Regions from separate parts of the Virgibacillus sp. Bac332 genome, predicted to be linked through region 1. Evidence: predicted binding sites of a transcription regulator. Region 1 holds the regulator's gene; the other holds the start of a gene.

Region 1 (8,270 bases):
ATATATTTGTCAAAAAAACAGATGGTATGACAAAAATAAGGTACATATTGTCAGCATTAGTTTCGTTTATGGCAGCTATAACGCTATTATCCATTGCTATAAAATACATGAATATGGGTATAGCTTTTGCGATATGGTCAGGACTGTCTATTGTCTTTAATAATTTATTTAATATAATCGTATACAAAGAAGAATTTTCTTTTCGTAAATTAAGAGGTCTATTATTCATTATTGCAGGCGTTGTTATATTAGAAGCCTTTTGAATGAATAAGGTAAAACCAAAATAATTACGTTACATACATCTCACATATGTCAATATAGTCAGTTAGAAAGCTATGTTGACATATAGTAGATTATTAAAGTGCTAAGGAATTTTCTTGTTTAACGTAATTTTCTGTCAATTAAGACGTAGATCACATATCGCATATATTTATACTATATATCTTTAGTTTTTAAATGTCAATAGTATATATTCCTAATAGTAATTCTTAAGAATCAGCAGGATGATAGAAGAAAGAACTTTTGTGCTGGTTTTGTACAAACAAGCCAGTTATATTCTTGATGAGGTTAATGGCAAGGGGGAGAAATTACGTAATCAATGTAGTAAGGAAAATCGGCTTTTTAAGTCTATAGATGTAAAAATTACTAGATTCTATCATCTGGTAATAGGGATAAAGCTCAAACTTTTTCTATACCAGCCTGTGTTATTAATGAATACCCTTATCTTAGGGGATTTGCAAACTCCATAATTTCTCGGTTAACTAGCAATAGATCTATTTAGTTATTCTGATAATATGTACCAAACTTCTTAGAAGGTGAAACTTCAATCAGTGGGGGGGACTTTCTTTTCACTACTGAGTTGTTAGTACCACAAGGATATAACTTAAAAAATTTTGCGTTTAATGGAAGTGGATCCATCGATTACCAATATTTTTCACTTTATTGCTTGAAGTGGGGGTCTTGCTGCCAGTTATATGAAGAATAAACAGTAATGAAAAACAGAAGCTTGTAACTCTGACACAATAAAGAGAGTAAGCTTCTGTTTCTTATATTTCTATGTATAAATTAAAAACGTTAAGAAAGAGGAGTATCGCTTATTTTTATTATCCTTTTATATGTTAATGCTCTTTAGATTTCATTTTTGCTGGCAGTATTAATCGCTCTCCTTTTTCGTAAATAACTAACAATTTCCTTATAATAGTAAGCTTCGGTACTATTTGATACACAAGTATTGCAACTAGAATACTAATTATGGCTCCTACAAAGACATCTGCTGGATAATGTACACCTACCCAAATTCGTGATAGTCCTAAAATCAAGGCTAACATCATCCAAAACACCTTCGCTTGCTTTTTGAAAAGCCAGAAAGTCATACAAAAAGAAAAGAAGAATATCGTATGATCACTTGGAAAAGAATTATCTACCGTATGTTCTACAAGCTTATGGACATTAGCAAGTTCAGCAAAAGGTTGATGATTAGAATGGAATTTCCCTACAAATTTTCCGACTATTTCTGCTAACACAAACGTAATGGAGCCGCAAATAATCATAAGCTGATTGTTTTTTTGTCTTCTAAACCAGAAAATGACGATGCCTAGAACTAAAAAAAATATCATATATTCAGCAATGAACGTCATAATTGGATTTAGTATGGAAAACTCCTTACCTAGATTATTCACCATTCGAAACAAGTCAATATTCATTTGATTAAGATTCATAAAACTTTCCTCCTTAGGGTTCTGAGGAAAGTATAGTTATTTTATTTACAATATGGTATTTATTTTCCTTACATCATTCTTACAATCTTGCAAGAATAGAGTCGACGAATTGAAAAGGGGATTTGAAGAGAGCTTATTTACTTTATATATTACTATGAGCATTTTTTAATTAATCAAGTTCATTTGACTATACATAAATGGTAATAAATTACACAAGCTATGTTTATAACGGAGGGATAATAGTGACAGTTAACGAAGGATTACAACAAACAGAAAATGCTTATAATCAATTAGTTGAAGTGAATCGCTTAATGGTAGATGCTGTATTTAACGCATTTTTGTTTTCATGGCAATGGTGGCTAGGTATTGGATTATTTATCATACCTTGGCTCATTTGGTTCTTGTTTAGGAATAAGAAAAGTACAGGGCGGCTTTTAATCGGGGGATTTATCACCATCATTCTTTCATTGTTAATTGACCTTATTGCTTTATCATATGGTTTATGGTCTTATCCTATGAAATTCTCTCCAATATCACCTTTATTATTTCTTCCATATCACTTGGCAATGGCTCCCGTTGCAGTCATGTTTGTTCTACAAATTAAGCCAAACTGGAATCCGTTATTAAAAGGTAGTATTTTTGCTGCAATCGCCGCATTTGGAGGAATGAATTTATTTAATGCAATTGATTTTTATAATCCAAAGGGTTGGTCAACATTCTATGACTTTTTTATCTACTTATTTTTAATTATGATAGCGTATCTTTTTTATAATATGGATAGCTATAAAAAAATAACCGATAAATAATATAAGGATTCAAATTGAGTTTATGAAATATGTATTGTAGAGTTAGTCAAAGATTTAGCGATGAAATCAAGAAGAAAGTCTTCTTAATTTCATCGCTTATTTAACTTTGGCCTGATAAAGTCATCTACATTTTTCATTTTTCGTTTCTCTCGATTTGTTAATTTATCTAGTCTACTAACCGCCTCTTCAAATTCTTCATTGGATATTTGCTTAGAAGCTAATAGTGTACATAGCATAGCATAGGCGATCGGTTTGGTGTCGACATGCACATTTACATCGACATCTGAATTACCGCTATGTTTAACAGCGGATTTATTTGTAATGTGTTGATCTGGAAAACCGTCGTCATATGGTTTTAACGAAAATAGATTAGGTCTCTCCATTAAAAATCACTCACCTTTTAAAGGATAAGTGGGATACATAAGAATATATCCCACTATATTTTTTCTTTTTCTTCTTCTTTCTCCTTGAATCAGCATCAGAGCTGACATCTACATAGGATTCCCACTATTAGAGATTTTTGCAAAGGTACATTTCGATTCCTCGATTTTAGATCGTTGTCATTATCATTTATAATAACGTCACCACCGAAGTCATCGCCGTTTGCGTCTGTCACACCTGCTACATCATCATTTCTTCCACCACATCTACTATTTTTCCACATATTATTTCCTTCTTTTCATTGATATAATGCTAATATATTCAATGTTCATATATTTGAGATGGCTTGTGTCTTATGATAAACGTTTTATTTTGTCTGATAGCCAATTAAATGCGGTAACAATCATGTTTATGAAGGAAAAAATATGCCTTCTACTCAGAAGGCTATGTATAATAGTCTTGATTTTATGGATAAAAGAGCAATGGATTAAACTGATTAGTACTACCATAGAGGAGTAATTCAAAGACCGTTACCATTTGGTAATTCAATCTTTGAAAATAAGCCAATATGTCCTCTAATGATTCAACTGTTTGACTACGATTTCCACCAGAGTCATCCAGTAAAATAATATCCCCAGGTGTCACATTTGACTTCACATGATTGGCAATTTTTTAGCCCCTGGTCTTCTCCGGTCTTAGGGCGATTCGTGAAATCACCTCGTTTCTGGGTGCAGGAGCTAGACATGGCTCACGCCCATCTTTATCCACATAGACAAATTTTATTTCCTAGACTATAAAAAAACTGCCAATTGGCAGTTTTTAATGGATGTTTCTATATAGACCGATAACCTTACCTAGAATCGTTACGTTATCGTAAATAAGTGGTTCCATTGTTGAATTTTCAGGCTGTAAACGAATATGATCCTTTTCTTTAAAGAAACGTTTAACCGTTGCCTCATTTTCATCTGTCATCGCTACAACGATATCACTGTTGATAGCAGTGTTCTGTTGCTTTACTATTACCATGTCTCCATCCAAAATACCGGCTTCTATCATACTTTCACCTTCAATGACAAGTACAAATAAGTTATCATCTGGACTCGCACTATTGGATGGCAATGGAATAAATTCCTCAATATTCTCTACTGCTGTTATTGGAAGACCGGCAGTAACTTTTCCAATGACTGGTGCATAGCGCGCTTCATTTCTAGGTATATTATTATCTTGAGAAAGATCTAATACCTCTATAGCTCTAGGCTTAGTAGGATCTCTGCGAATAAAACCCTTACTTTCTAGCCTGGAAAGATGACCATGAACAGTTGAACTAGATGCTAGTCCAACGGCTTCGGCAATTTCACGTACAGAAGGTGGGTATCCTTTTTTTGTTACTTCATCTTTAATGTAGTCAAGTATCATTTGCTGCCTTTTCGATAGTTTAGTCATGTATTGATCACCTCGCACATAGGATTAATTATAACTAGTTTACCATCGGGTTGTTGGAAATGCAAACGTTCGTTCGAAAAACACCTTGACAAGATCGTATGTTCGTGTAATACTTAAAACAACAAGCGAACAAAAGTTCCTATACTGATAAGGAGGCCTGTTTCAATGTTCCAAAAAATAACAAAAACAGACGCATTCTACCTCATTGCTTTTGCACTAACGCTCGGATTCTTATATTATTCTATTATCACTAGTTAATTATTTTCATAGGGAGATAGTATGTTGAGGGCAATTATTTATTGCAGAGTTAGTACAGATAAGGAAACACAGGAAACGTCACTTGCAAGACAAAAGCATGAATTAATGGAATTAGCAACAAACAATCATTTAACGGTTAGTTGTTGCATCCAAGAACAAGAGAGTGGCTATAAGATTGATAGAGATGGCATTTTTCAGTTGCTTGATCTGTTTTCTGATGGAGAGGCAGACTGTTTACTCATTCAGGACGAAACTCGTCTAGGTAGAGGTAATACAAAAATAGCGCTGTTCCATCAACTACATAAATTAAACATACCCATCTATACTTCTTACCATGATGGTAAGTTAGAACTATCTGAAGCAGATTCCATGGTTCTTCAAATTGTTGGCATTGTGGAAGAATATCAGCGAAAAATACATAATGCTAAAATAAAAAGAGGTATTCAAAGAGCTATTAAAAACGGCTATAATCCTAGTAACAATTTATCCAATCAAGATAAGGCACCTGGTCGTGAGCGAAAGACTTTTCCTATTGAAGAAGTGGTACGTCTGCGGGAAAACAATCTGACATTCGAAGAGATTGCCACTACATTAAATGGATTAGGTTATTCCGTTTCGAAGGCTACGGTCCATAGAAGGTATCAGGAATTTCAAAATACTTGAATATATGATATGGTAGAGGTAAGATAAAAAGGCAAGAACACTAATTATGTTCTTGCCTTTTCTATTTTCGTACAACTACAATTTCAAAACTTTCTATATGAAACTGGAGGTTATTAGATGCTATCTAAAGATAAAATAGAACGTATAAATGTATTAGCAAAAAAAGCAAAAGAAGAAGGTCTATCTGCAGTTGAAAAGAAGGAGCAAGAAAAGTTACGTCAAGAGTACTTGCAAAACGTTCGAAGCTCATTTAAAAATCAATTTAAATCGATGACAGTTGTTGACCCAAATGGCAATGATGTAACACCACAAAAGGTAAAGGACATGCAAAATCAAGAAAAAGATAAAGAGTAAGTGTCATGGTACTTGACACACACATTGTTTTGCTTGTGGCAAACTATGTTTCGTTATAGAATAAAAAGAGTATACAAAAGCTTGGAATAGTGGAAGGAGTAATCTTATGTCGAATATGGAACAACAATCAATTAATACCATTCGTACGTTATCCATTGATGCCATTGAACATGCAAATTCTGGACATCCAGGATTACCAATGGGAGCTGCACCGATGGCATATACATTATGGACTGACTTTATGAATCATAATCCTAAACATTCAACATGGTTTAATCGTGATCGCTTTGTACTATCGGCAGGGCATGGGTCAATGCTGCTTTATAGTTTACTACATTTATCAGGATACAATGTAACCATTGAGGACTTGAAATCATTCCGTCAATGGGGTTCTAAGACACCTGGACATCCAGAAGTTCATCATACAGATGGTGTAGAAGCCACCACAGGACCGCTCGGACAAGGTATCGCTATGTCTGTTGGAATGGCAATGGCAGAAGCTCATCTTGCTGCAAAATTTAATACGGAAGATATAAATATTGTCGACCATTATACGTATGCCATTGTAAGTGATGGAGACTTAATGGAAGGAATTTCACACGAAGCCGCTTCACTTGCTGGTCATTTAGGCTTAGGTAAACTAATTGCTTTATACGATTCGAATGATATATCACTTGATGGTGATCTAAATCGTTCATTCTCTGACAACACAGAACAACGCTTCAAGGCTTATGGATGGCAAGTGTTAACTGTTGAGGATGGCAATGATGTAAACGCAATTCGAAATGCTATTAAAGCTGCGCAAACGAATAGTGAGCAACCTACACTAATTGAGATAAAAACAGTAATTGGATATGGGTCACCCAACAAATCAGCATCTGCTGCTTCCCATGGGGCTCCTCTCGGCACAGATGAAGTAAAATTAACAAAAGAATTCTATAATTGGGGACATGATGATTTTCATGTACCACAGGAAGTATACGCAGATTTTAACGAAAAAATTGTTAAGCATGGTGCTGAAGTAGAAGATAATTGGAATCAACTACTAGAAGTATATAAAGAAAGATATCCTAAATTAGCAAGCGAATTTGAACTCGCTTTAAATGGTGAATTACCTGTCGATTGGGAAAAAGACCTTCCAGTATTTGAGCCTGATAAGGATACACTAGCTACAAGAGCTTCCTCAGGTAAAGTACTGAATGCAATTGCAAAAGCTGTACCGAACTTCTTTGGTGGAAGTGCGGATCTAGCTGGCTCGAATAAAACTACAATAAATGATGAAGATGATTTTTCACGCACCAATTATGCCGGGAGAAATATATGGTTTGGCGTAAGAGAACATGCAATGGGAGCAGCATTGAATGGTATGGCATTACATGGTGGATTAAATGTGTATGCTGGAACATTTTTTGTATTTAGTGATTACTTGCGTCCGGCAGTTCGTCTATCTTCTATTATGAATACACCGGTAACGTATGTTTTCACGCATGATTCGATTGCTGTTGGTGAAGATGGGCCAACTCATGAACCGATCGAACAATTAGCTTCATTACGCGCAATGCCTGGATTATCACTTATTCGTCCAGCTGATGGAAATGAAACACAAGCTGCTTGGCGCTTGGCTCTGGAATCGACAGATACACCTACAGCACTTGTTCTTACGAGACAAAATCTACCGACATTATCTGGTACAAAAGAGCATGCTTACGAGGGTGTGAAAAAAGGTGCTTATGTTGTAAGTGATGCGGAGAAGGCAACACCTGATGCCTTGCTATTAGCAACTGGATCTGAAGTTCAATTGGCAATTCAAGCACAAGCTGAACTGAAAGAGAAGGGGATCGATGTCCGGGTTATCAGCATGCCGTCATGGGATCGTTTTAATGTACAAGCTGACTCATATAAGCAACAAATTATCCCATCTGAAGTAAAACGCCGGGTTGCAATTGAAATGGCTTCCCCATTCGGTTGGGAACGATATATCGGTGATCACGGTAAGGTTATTGGAATTGATACATTTGGTGCATCCGCAAAAGGAGAAAAAGTCATCGAAGAGTATGGTTTTACTGTGGAAAATGTTGTGAAACACGTTGAATCAATGATGGAATAACTTTAAATAAGATATAACACGTTTATAGCCAAAGAGGCTGAGACAAAAGAATGAAGAAACAATTAAAAACGAGCGATAATTAGTTGAAATTAATTATCGCTCATTTTTTGATTAGAAAAATTAAATTAGCACCTGAAATAAGTGAGACTCCAGCGGGAACAGCACGAGTCCGAAGATCCACGTGGTAACGTGTTTCTCTTTACCAAGTTAGCTGTGGGCGTTCCAGCGGAAAACGCGTATATGTTCACGGTGCGGCGAAGATCCTCCTATTGATAACATGATTATGCTTATTATGAGTAAAGAAAAGTTGTGTTTTGTCCGAGCCTCTTTTTTATCGTCTAGGAAATTGTAAAATTTGCCCATGTGGGTAAATATGGACGTGTTAAGCCGCGTCCAGCTAGTCTAACTTCTTTAGTCCAACGAAAAGCGACCGATTTGGCTGCTATTTCTTTTAGGAAATATATTTGACGTTACGCATAGTAAATATAACAATCTTATTTTTTCTGAATCGACAAAAGAAGTGCATTTTTACAATACAAT
Region 2 (8,270 bases), 2.0 Mb from region 1:
GCCGCAGTGAATAGGCCCAAGCGACTGTTTAGCAAAAACACAGGTCTCTGCGAAGCCGAAAGGCGAAGTATAGGGGCTGACACCTGCCCGGTGCTGGAAGGTTAAGGGGAAGCGTTAGCACTTTTGTGCGAAGCGTAGAACCGAAGCCCCAGTAAACGGCGGCCGTAACTATAACGGTCCTAAGGTAGCGAAATTCCTTGTCGGGTAAGTTCCGACCCGCACGAAAGGTGCAACGACTTGGGCACTGTCTCAACGAGAGACCCGGTGAAATTATACTATGTGTGAAGATGCACATTACCCGCGACAGGACGGAAAGACCCCGTGGAGCTTTACTGTAGCCTGATATTGAATGTTGGTACAGCTTGTACAGGATAGGTGGGAGCCATCGAAGCGTGAGCGCTAGCTTACGTGGAGGCATCCGTGGGATACCACCCTGGCTGTACGAACCTTCTAACCCAGGACCGTGATCCGGTTCGGAGACAGTGTCAGGCGGGCAGTTTGACTGGGGCGGTCGCCTCCCAAAAGGTAACGGAGGCGCCCAAAGGTTCCCTCAGAATGGTTGGAAATCATTCGCAGAGTGTAAAGGCAGAAGGGAGCTTGACTGCGAGACCTACAAGTCGAGCAGGGACGAAAGTCGGGCTTAGTGATCCGGTGGTTCCGCATGGAAGGGCCATCGCTCAACGGATAAAAGCTACCCCGGGGATAACAGGCTTATCTCCCCCAAGAGTTCACATCGACGGGGAGGTTTGGCACCTCGATGTCGGCTCATCGCATCCTGGGGCTGTAGTCGGTCCCAAGGGTTGGGCTGTTCGCCCATTAAAGCGGTACGCGAGCTGGGTTCAGAACGTCGTGAGACAGTTCGGTCCCTATCCGTCGTGGGCGTTGGAAGTTTGAGAGGAGCTGTCCTTAGTACGAGAGGACCGGGATGGACACACCGCTGGTGTGCCAGTTGTTCCGCCAGGAGCATAGCTGGGTAGCTACGTGTGGCAGGGATAAGTGCTGAAAGCATCTAAGCATGAAGCCCCCCTCAAGATGAGACTTCCCATCACTTCAAGTGAGTAAGATCCCTCAGAGATGATGAGGTTGATAGGTTCGAGGTGGAAGCGTGGTGACACGTGGAGCTGACGGATACTAATCGATCGAGGACTTAACTAACTTCTTTTGGTTGTCGTTGAATGATCTCTTATTTAGTTTTTAGGGTACAAATGAATAAGTAATGTATCCGCCTATAGATATGAGAAAGCATCAAGCAAGGAATGGTTCCGAGCAGATGTTGATTTATCGAATTAAGAAATGTCTGGTAGCAATGGCGGAGAGGTCACACCTGTTCCCATGCCGAACACAGAAGTTAAGCTCTCCAGCGCCGATGGTAGTTGGGGCTTTGCCCCTGCAAGAGTAGGACGCCGCCAGGCATTTTTTTATACTTATTTATAAGTAATACTATTACTATATTTACATGTATATTTTTTATGGTATGATAAAAGGTAATACTGTGTACCTAGCTTAATTATTGATCTATCCTATTCCACAGTAGCTCAGTGGTAGAGCTATCGGCTGTTAACCGATCGGTCGTAGGTTCGAATCCTACCTGTGGAGCCATTTTATGCTTCCATAGCTCAGTCGGTAGAGCACCACCATGGTAAGGTGGGGGTCAGCGGTTCAAGTCCGCTTGGAAGCTTTCCTATAAACCTTGAGATGCAAGGGTTTAAATAAAAGAACACCACTTTTTTATTAGTGGTGTTCTTATTTTTGATACGAATTTGATACGAATGATATTTATTTTTGATAGGGATTGTACCAACGAAAAGCACAAAAAATACGCTTCGGAACTATTTTGGGTTATTCTTGTATCATTCTAAATAATTTACCATTTTAATCTGATTATATAGAATTTTAAGCTATATCTTTGTTTTTAGAGAATATAACAAAGCAAATAGCCATTATATTTAAAAGTAACATTATTCCATAATATATATTTGAAGTGTCATCGAGGTATTCGAAAAAGTACCGAATGATATTCAAAGACAGTATAATAATTAAAATAATTATTTTACGACTCATGTAGACATCCTTTCTTTAAAGAAAATATTTTCTTTCACTTTGAGTTGGTAAAGTACATTTAATTTGTTTACTTATTCTCTTCCTATATTTAGCAACTAATTTATAGAAAAAGTTTCTTATCGGTTTTGGTACTATTTTTAATATAAGTATCGGAAAAAATAATTTATTTGCTTGAGCTATTACGTGGAGAATTGCATCTGAGTATATATACATTTTATTAGAATTAATTAATATTATGCTATCCACGTTATCTCTAATTTGGTTTTCCATTTTAAAATCATTGTACCATTTGCTATTAAAACTTGTAATCCTTAGCGATTTGTTCTTGTTTATTTTTAAAAGAAATTTAATAAAGTTACTACAAAAGTTGCATTCTCCATCATAAACTAGAATCACCATTAAATTTCCTTCTCCTCTCTTTGAATACCTATATATTTCAAATTAGTAACTTTATCTTTAATATACTTAAAGCGATGGCTATATTCTCTATCACTCATAAATTGCAAGTCTAAAACAATCATAATAGCACCAAATGAACTAGACCCATAAAAACAATAATACTTAGATGAAACAGGATTGAGCCAAGTAAGCTTAAATAAGCGAGTATATTTATTGAACACAAAAAAAGGAAAGAATAACTGTGTGAATATAGCCAAATAAGCTCCTAATGTCAGTAATAATGGAGAATTCAATATTAAGTGCTTCAAACCTTCAAACTAATTCATGCTAAAGGCACCTATATTTAGAATATAATACAACGCTGTTCCATCGGAGTTGTTCTTATTAATCTAAAATTTATGTTTCTGATGAATTCTATATAGTAAATGGTTCAACGGATAATAGGGATTGTACCAATGAAAAGCGAAAACATACGCTAAGGAACTGTTCAGAAAACCAGAATTTCCAGCGTAATCCTTATATTTCTCCTTGTCTTATGCTCCTACTTCTCTAGTTTTTTTAATTACCAATCTTTTTCTATTTTCCATCATTCTGGGATAAATTGTCACTAAATAATACGTATATATGTTCGTTTTTTATGATATAATAAGAACAAACGTTCTTGGTGGTGACCTTATTATGAAAGGATTGCTGAATCGTTCTGTCAAAAGTAAGCAAAAAATAATTATTATTTATTTGGATAGCAATAATAATGTAACTGAGCGTTATATCCGTGTTCTAGAAATACGCGAAAAGAGTATTTTGGCTTATTGCTTCTATCGGAAAAAGGTGAGAACATTTACGCTAAAGAATATTCTTTCAGCAGGATTAGTTAGAAAGCGAGTGGGTGCGTAATGAGTGTAAATGATCGAGGAAGTATTAAATGGACCGCAATGATGATGCCGGAGCATATAGAGTTATTGAAGCAAACATGGCAAGAACAAGAGCGCAAACAAAAACCTATTATAGATGAACAAAAACAAGAGGAAATTAACTTGAAGCTGCAAATGGCAGTGAAAAATGAGCTAACCATCGATTTAAAGTATTTTTTGAATCACGATTTTTATAAAGCTAAAGGGAAAGTAGTCAGTATTGATAGACAGAACAGGTATATAAAAGTGGCAGGCCAATATTTACCTATAGAAAGTATTATTGATGCCTGGATTGATTAAATTTACTTTTTACTAGCAATATATAGTGCGCCATTTTGTTGAATTTCAGCATAAAAGACATCCGATATGGAAGGTACTCCCCTTAATTGAAGTTGCTTTTCTAACCAATGCTTATTTAGGTTTAAGGCAATTAAGTTATTTGTATTAATCTTTCCGTCAGCAATTACAGTCGTTGAGGTAGGTGGAATGCTATTCGTGGCTGGAGGAATGTTCATATCTTTTTTGGTTAACGATTGTTTCGCCTCTTTCTTCATGACGGATAGACTGCCATCTGTTTCAAATATTGCATATTCGACATCCGAGACAGCGAAAACGTTTTTCTTCCTCAATAAAAGGTTTAAATCGTCAATATCTAATCTACTTTTCCGAAGCTCATCCTCCACAATTTCTCCTTTTCGAATAAGAATAATTGGTTCCCCTTCAATAACGTAACGAACGCGTTGTGATTTTATATCTAAAAAACCAAGAAATATGGTAAAAGCACTCCAGCATAGTAATGATAATATTCCATGGAATAGACTGAGTGTAGGGTCAACTGCAAATGAAGCAGCTAATGTACCGATTGAAATAGCAGAGACAAAGTTAAAGAAGGTAAGCTTAGAAATTTCTTTTCTTCCCATAATTCTTGTTAATGCAAGTAAGATAGTAAAGGAAACAGCTAACCTTAGTACTAATTCGATAGTGGACATAATAAGCCTCCATAAACAAAAGGTGTTTTTAGTATTGTTCCAAACATTGGAATTAAAATGTATGAATTAGGATAATTAAAAGGTTGCAGTATAAACAAATAAGAGAAAATTATAGGTACCATCATCGACAGTTCGATACATCACTATTTGGCGATTGACAATTGGAAGGGAAGCAAATGAAGAAATATTATCTCTATATTTTTATTAGCTTGAGTATGTGCTTGTTTTTAACGGGATGCTGGGACCGCGTGGAGATTGAGAATCGAGGCTTTACCGTTGGTTCAGCGATTGATCTAGTTGAAAAAAAAGAAGATGGTACGTTTGAACTAATGCTTACCAACCAAATGGTTGTCCCCTCTGGATTAGGGTCTCCTTTACAGGGAGGTAGTGGTGAGCAAAAAGCATATAAAAATATAACTGCAACGGGCGAAAGTATTTTTGAGATTACCCGAGAAATGTCGACATTATCAAGCAAGACTCCTTTTTTCCAACATATGAAGGTATTAGTTGTTTCAGAAGACATCGTTAGAGAACCACATCTATTTGGAAATATACTAGATGTTCATATTCGCGATCATGAAATGCGTAGAGGGATAAGACTTGTCATAGTAGAAGGAAAAGCAAAAGAGGCGTTAAATATCCTACCCATAGATGAAAAAGTACCTGCACTATATATTGAGTCTTTGATGGAGAACAACTATAAAAATGCAAGCTCACTACAGCCAGTTCATATAGGACAAGTTCAAGAGTTACTGCTAAGTAAAAACAGCTACACGATTCCAGAATTACAGATTGTTAACGATCATTCCGTTAAGTACAAAGGAGCTGCTGTATTTCAAGGTGATACCAATCACATGATATACTCCTTATCTGATGATGAAACCATGGGGCTAAGCTTTTTGACTGATACGAAACAAAATGGACCGATAAAAATCAAGGTAAATGGACATATGGTTGTCATAGAACTAACAGATGTTAAACAAGATATATACTTTAAAAATAAGAAAAAGGAAAACTTACAGGTCGATATAAATATTGATGTTAAAGGGAATATTGGTGAGAGATATGGACTTACTAGTGTATTTAGTAAAAGCTATATAAATAAGGTGAAAGCGGCAACAGAGCGAAAGGTGCGGGCACTGGTTGAAGGAACTATCAACAAGGTGCAAAAAGACTTAAAAGTGGATGTGCTGGGGATTGGTGACAAGCTGTATCGGCGACATTATGATTTCTGGAATACGGTCAAAGACGATTGGGAGAAAGGAGAAAATTATTACTCCCAAAGTAATATTCGTGTGAATGTAAATGTGAAAATTAAAATGGTAGGCTCCTCAGACAAAGTAGAAACGATCAATAAATAAAAAAAACATGCATCCCAATAGCTGTTTGGGGAAGCATGTTTTTTTGTAAGTTAAGAAAGTATAAAATCAGTGCAATGACTGCGTTAAGCCAAGTAGTTATTTTGAAATGTTAGATGTATATTGGCAATGCTCCGACGAATTACTTCGCTTTCCGCGGGCACGGCCTCAACTAACTTTGCAAAGAAGAACACGTTGCAAAGTGGATTTTCGGCTCGTGCTAATCCCGCAGGAGTCTACGTAATTCGTCTCCGCTATGAGAAGGTGCACCAATTCTTGTCATAAGTAATAGGTTGACTTTTTTTACAATGGGTAAAGTGAAAATCGCTATCCGTGCGTATAAAAGCAGCTGTGTTACTTCATGCTAGCGTTGTAGAGCCTGATAATAGCGAAGGCCGGATACTTCAACTCCTGTGGGAAATGTTTGACCTGAAGATCCACTTTTTTGAGCGGGTTTTGCTAAAAAAGTTAGCTGAAGGACAAACCCCACGGAAAGGGAAGTGGGCAGCCGGAGTGGTGGTCAAGCAAGCAGTAGCTATTATTCCATAATAGCTACTAGAGAAAGCGTAAATCTGAGCATTTAGTGATAAGGATTGAGCGAATTTTGCTCAGTCTTTTTTGCAATTTTTATATAAATTTATTTTTATACATCTCTAATCGCTTGCATGCAAACTCGTATTCTACATTGAATAGGTGCATAATTTGATATGGGGATGCCTTAGGAATGCGTTGTAGCATGAACGTAGGTACACATAAGTGGTAGCTAAAATAATTTGCTTGCCACTCTTGCAGTTCAATGAAGGCTTGAGGTAAATATTCCTGACGACCAGCATGCCATAGGTTATGTGCTATTTCATGGGCAAATTCCTGCCATTGAACTTGTTCGTTATTAGTGGCATTTAAAAAAATAATGCATTTACCATTCTTGTACACAGTTTCGCTGCTAAATTCCCAAAAGTATACGGGTATTTTTAAGGAGTTAGATATATTCTCGATTCTTAGCTCAGTAGGGATCTTTATGTTAATTTTTGCTAATAAATGTTGGATGTAGTCTTCTGTCCTTGAATATAAATACATAGTAGCCCCCTTAATGGAATGTATGTTCGTTTTTGGTGTAAAATAGATGGTGCACAATGTTGTACACCTAGTATATTTCATGTATATGTGGAATCAGAAAAGGGTATATTTAGTGACCATGTAACTAAAGCTTACCAATTAATAATGCTCATACTCAATTAAAATATGATGAACTAAAAAATCATGTCTGATCCTCTTCTTTAAAGGCCTCCCAGATTCTTTTAAGTCTACGGAGGTCTTCTTCTTTATTTTTTGGTAATTCTTTATACCATCTCTCTAAAGATGGGTCATTACGAAAGGCTGCAAACGCTTCTTCTTCCGAAAGCCTAGGATCATCAGATCGCCCTAGTAAATAATCTGTTGTACTAGATAATACAGTTGCCAACCGATCCAATTCATGATCTTTGATCGGTCTATCTCCTAGTTCAATTCTGTTCATAACACTCACATTTAAATGAACACGTTTGGCAAGTTCGCGTTGACTCCAATTTCTACTTTCCCTTAACTCAATAATTCTTTTTCCTATATTCAACGTAAACACCACTTTCTATATCAGCAACTAAATCATATCATAATTTCCAAAAAAGAAACAATTCATTTCTTAAACAGAAATACTTTTTTTGACATTTCTAATATAGCAATGTATGATAAGAACACATGTTCTATTAATTAAAAATGAATGGCTGGGAGGAAGTAACATGTGTTCAAACAAAAATAGGAGTGTAAGGAACAACAATTGTGTTAAATGGGTAGTCAATGAATATAGGCGAGATAAGCGAACCGGTCCACTATCACCAATATCAAGAAGTAATTATGCGCAGCTTTTATTTGAAAAGGGGGCGGGCTTCCATGAACAAGGAACAAATCGAGAGTACGTTAAAAGATTATCATTGGATGATTAAAGAAATAAATCGACAACGTAAGCTTTTAAATGAGGATATTGGTACAAGGTTGGTAGCTCCTTCAGGGATAGAATCATCACTCCCAAAAGCACAGGGAACCGTAAGCGATCCAGTAGCACAGGAAGTAATAAGGCGGGATAAGAAGAGTTCTTGGATTGTTAAACTAGAGAAGAAAGTGTTATTTATTCAAGAAAGATTGCCAGCTATCAAAGACCCTAGAGAGGCTACGGTTTTAGAATGCATGCTTGATGGGATGACAATAAGTGCTATAAGTCAGCATATGGGACTTTCAAGAAGGCATATTTATAACATTAAAGAATCAATTGTAGACAAAATTTCACAGTTTACACACTCTTCTCAGTAAATGACAAGTTAGAATAGCTTGATGTAGACTAGAGTCAAGCAAGATAAATCAACAACGATTTCTCACAGATGCATGTCCGAAATGACGTAAAACTAAACATTTCTTAGCTATCGATAGATATTAAAAAGTCGTGAATGCGCCAATGCGTGTTTAGGGCTTTTTTTTATTGAAATGGTAGTGAAGAAAAAGGAGGTGAAATTCAAGAGAAG

What was found. The regulator LexA, encoded in region 1, represses DNA repair genes until DNA is damaged. The targets are predictions, from matches to a motif close to CGAACATATGTTCG.
Region 2: a site for LexA is predicted at 6,811-6,824, ahead of D9782_RS06120 (ImmA/IrrE family metallo-endopeptidase). Genes of this name have one in related genera too.

What each region holds. Positions count from the first base shown of each region.
Region 1 covers NZ_CP033046.1:3,260,858-3,269,127, reverse strand. The annotation lists gene D9782_RS15645 (DMT family transporter) at 1-263, shown strand, start outside; gene D9782_RS15635 (undecaprenyl-diphosphatase) at 1,119-1,718, opposite strand; gene D9782_RS15630 (CBO0543 family protein) at 1,961-2,524, shown strand; gene D9782_RS15625 (hypothetical protein) at 2,614-2,907, opposite strand; gene D9782_RS15620 (hypothetical protein) at 3,003-3,188, opposite strand; gene D9782_RS15615 (polysaccharide deacetylase family protein) at 3,371-3,562, opposite strand; gene lexA (transcriptional repressor LexA) at 3,725-4,348, opposite strand; gene D9782_RS15605 (YneB family resolvase-like protein) at 4,631-5,269, shown strand; gene D9782_RS15600 (DUF896 domain-containing protein) at 5,387-5,623, shown strand; gene tkt (transketolase) at 5,730-7,730, shown strand.
Region 2 covers NZ_CP033046.1:1,266,518-1,274,787, forward strand. The annotation lists rRNA gene D9782_RS06065 (23S ribosomal RNA) at 1-1,155, shown strand, start outside; rRNA gene rrf (5S ribosomal RNA) at 1,297-1,412, shown strand; tRNA gene D9782_RS06075 (tRNA-Asn) at 1,525-1,599, shown strand; tRNA gene D9782_RS06080 (tRNA-Thr) at 1,606-1,678, shown strand; gene D9782_RS23940 (thiol-disulfide oxidoreductase DCC family protein) at 2,077-2,460, opposite strand; gene D9782_RS06090 (hypothetical protein) at 2,460-2,717, opposite strand; gene D9782_RS06095 (WYL domain-containing protein) at 3,139-3,354, shown strand; gene D9782_RS06100 (YolD-like family protein) at 3,354-3,671, shown strand; gene D9782_RS06105 (DUF421 domain-containing protein) at 3,674-4,360, opposite strand; gene D9782_RS06110 (Ger(x)C family spore germination protein) at 4,537-5,721, shown strand; gene D9782_RS06115 (hypothetical protein) at 6,052-6,267, shown strand; gene D9782_RS06120 (ImmA/IrrE family metallo-endopeptidase) at 6,346-6,795, opposite strand; gene D9782_RS06125 (helix-turn-helix domain-containing protein) at 6,977-7,327, opposite strand; gene D9782_RS06130 (helix-turn-helix transcriptional regulator) at 7,645-8,061, shown strand.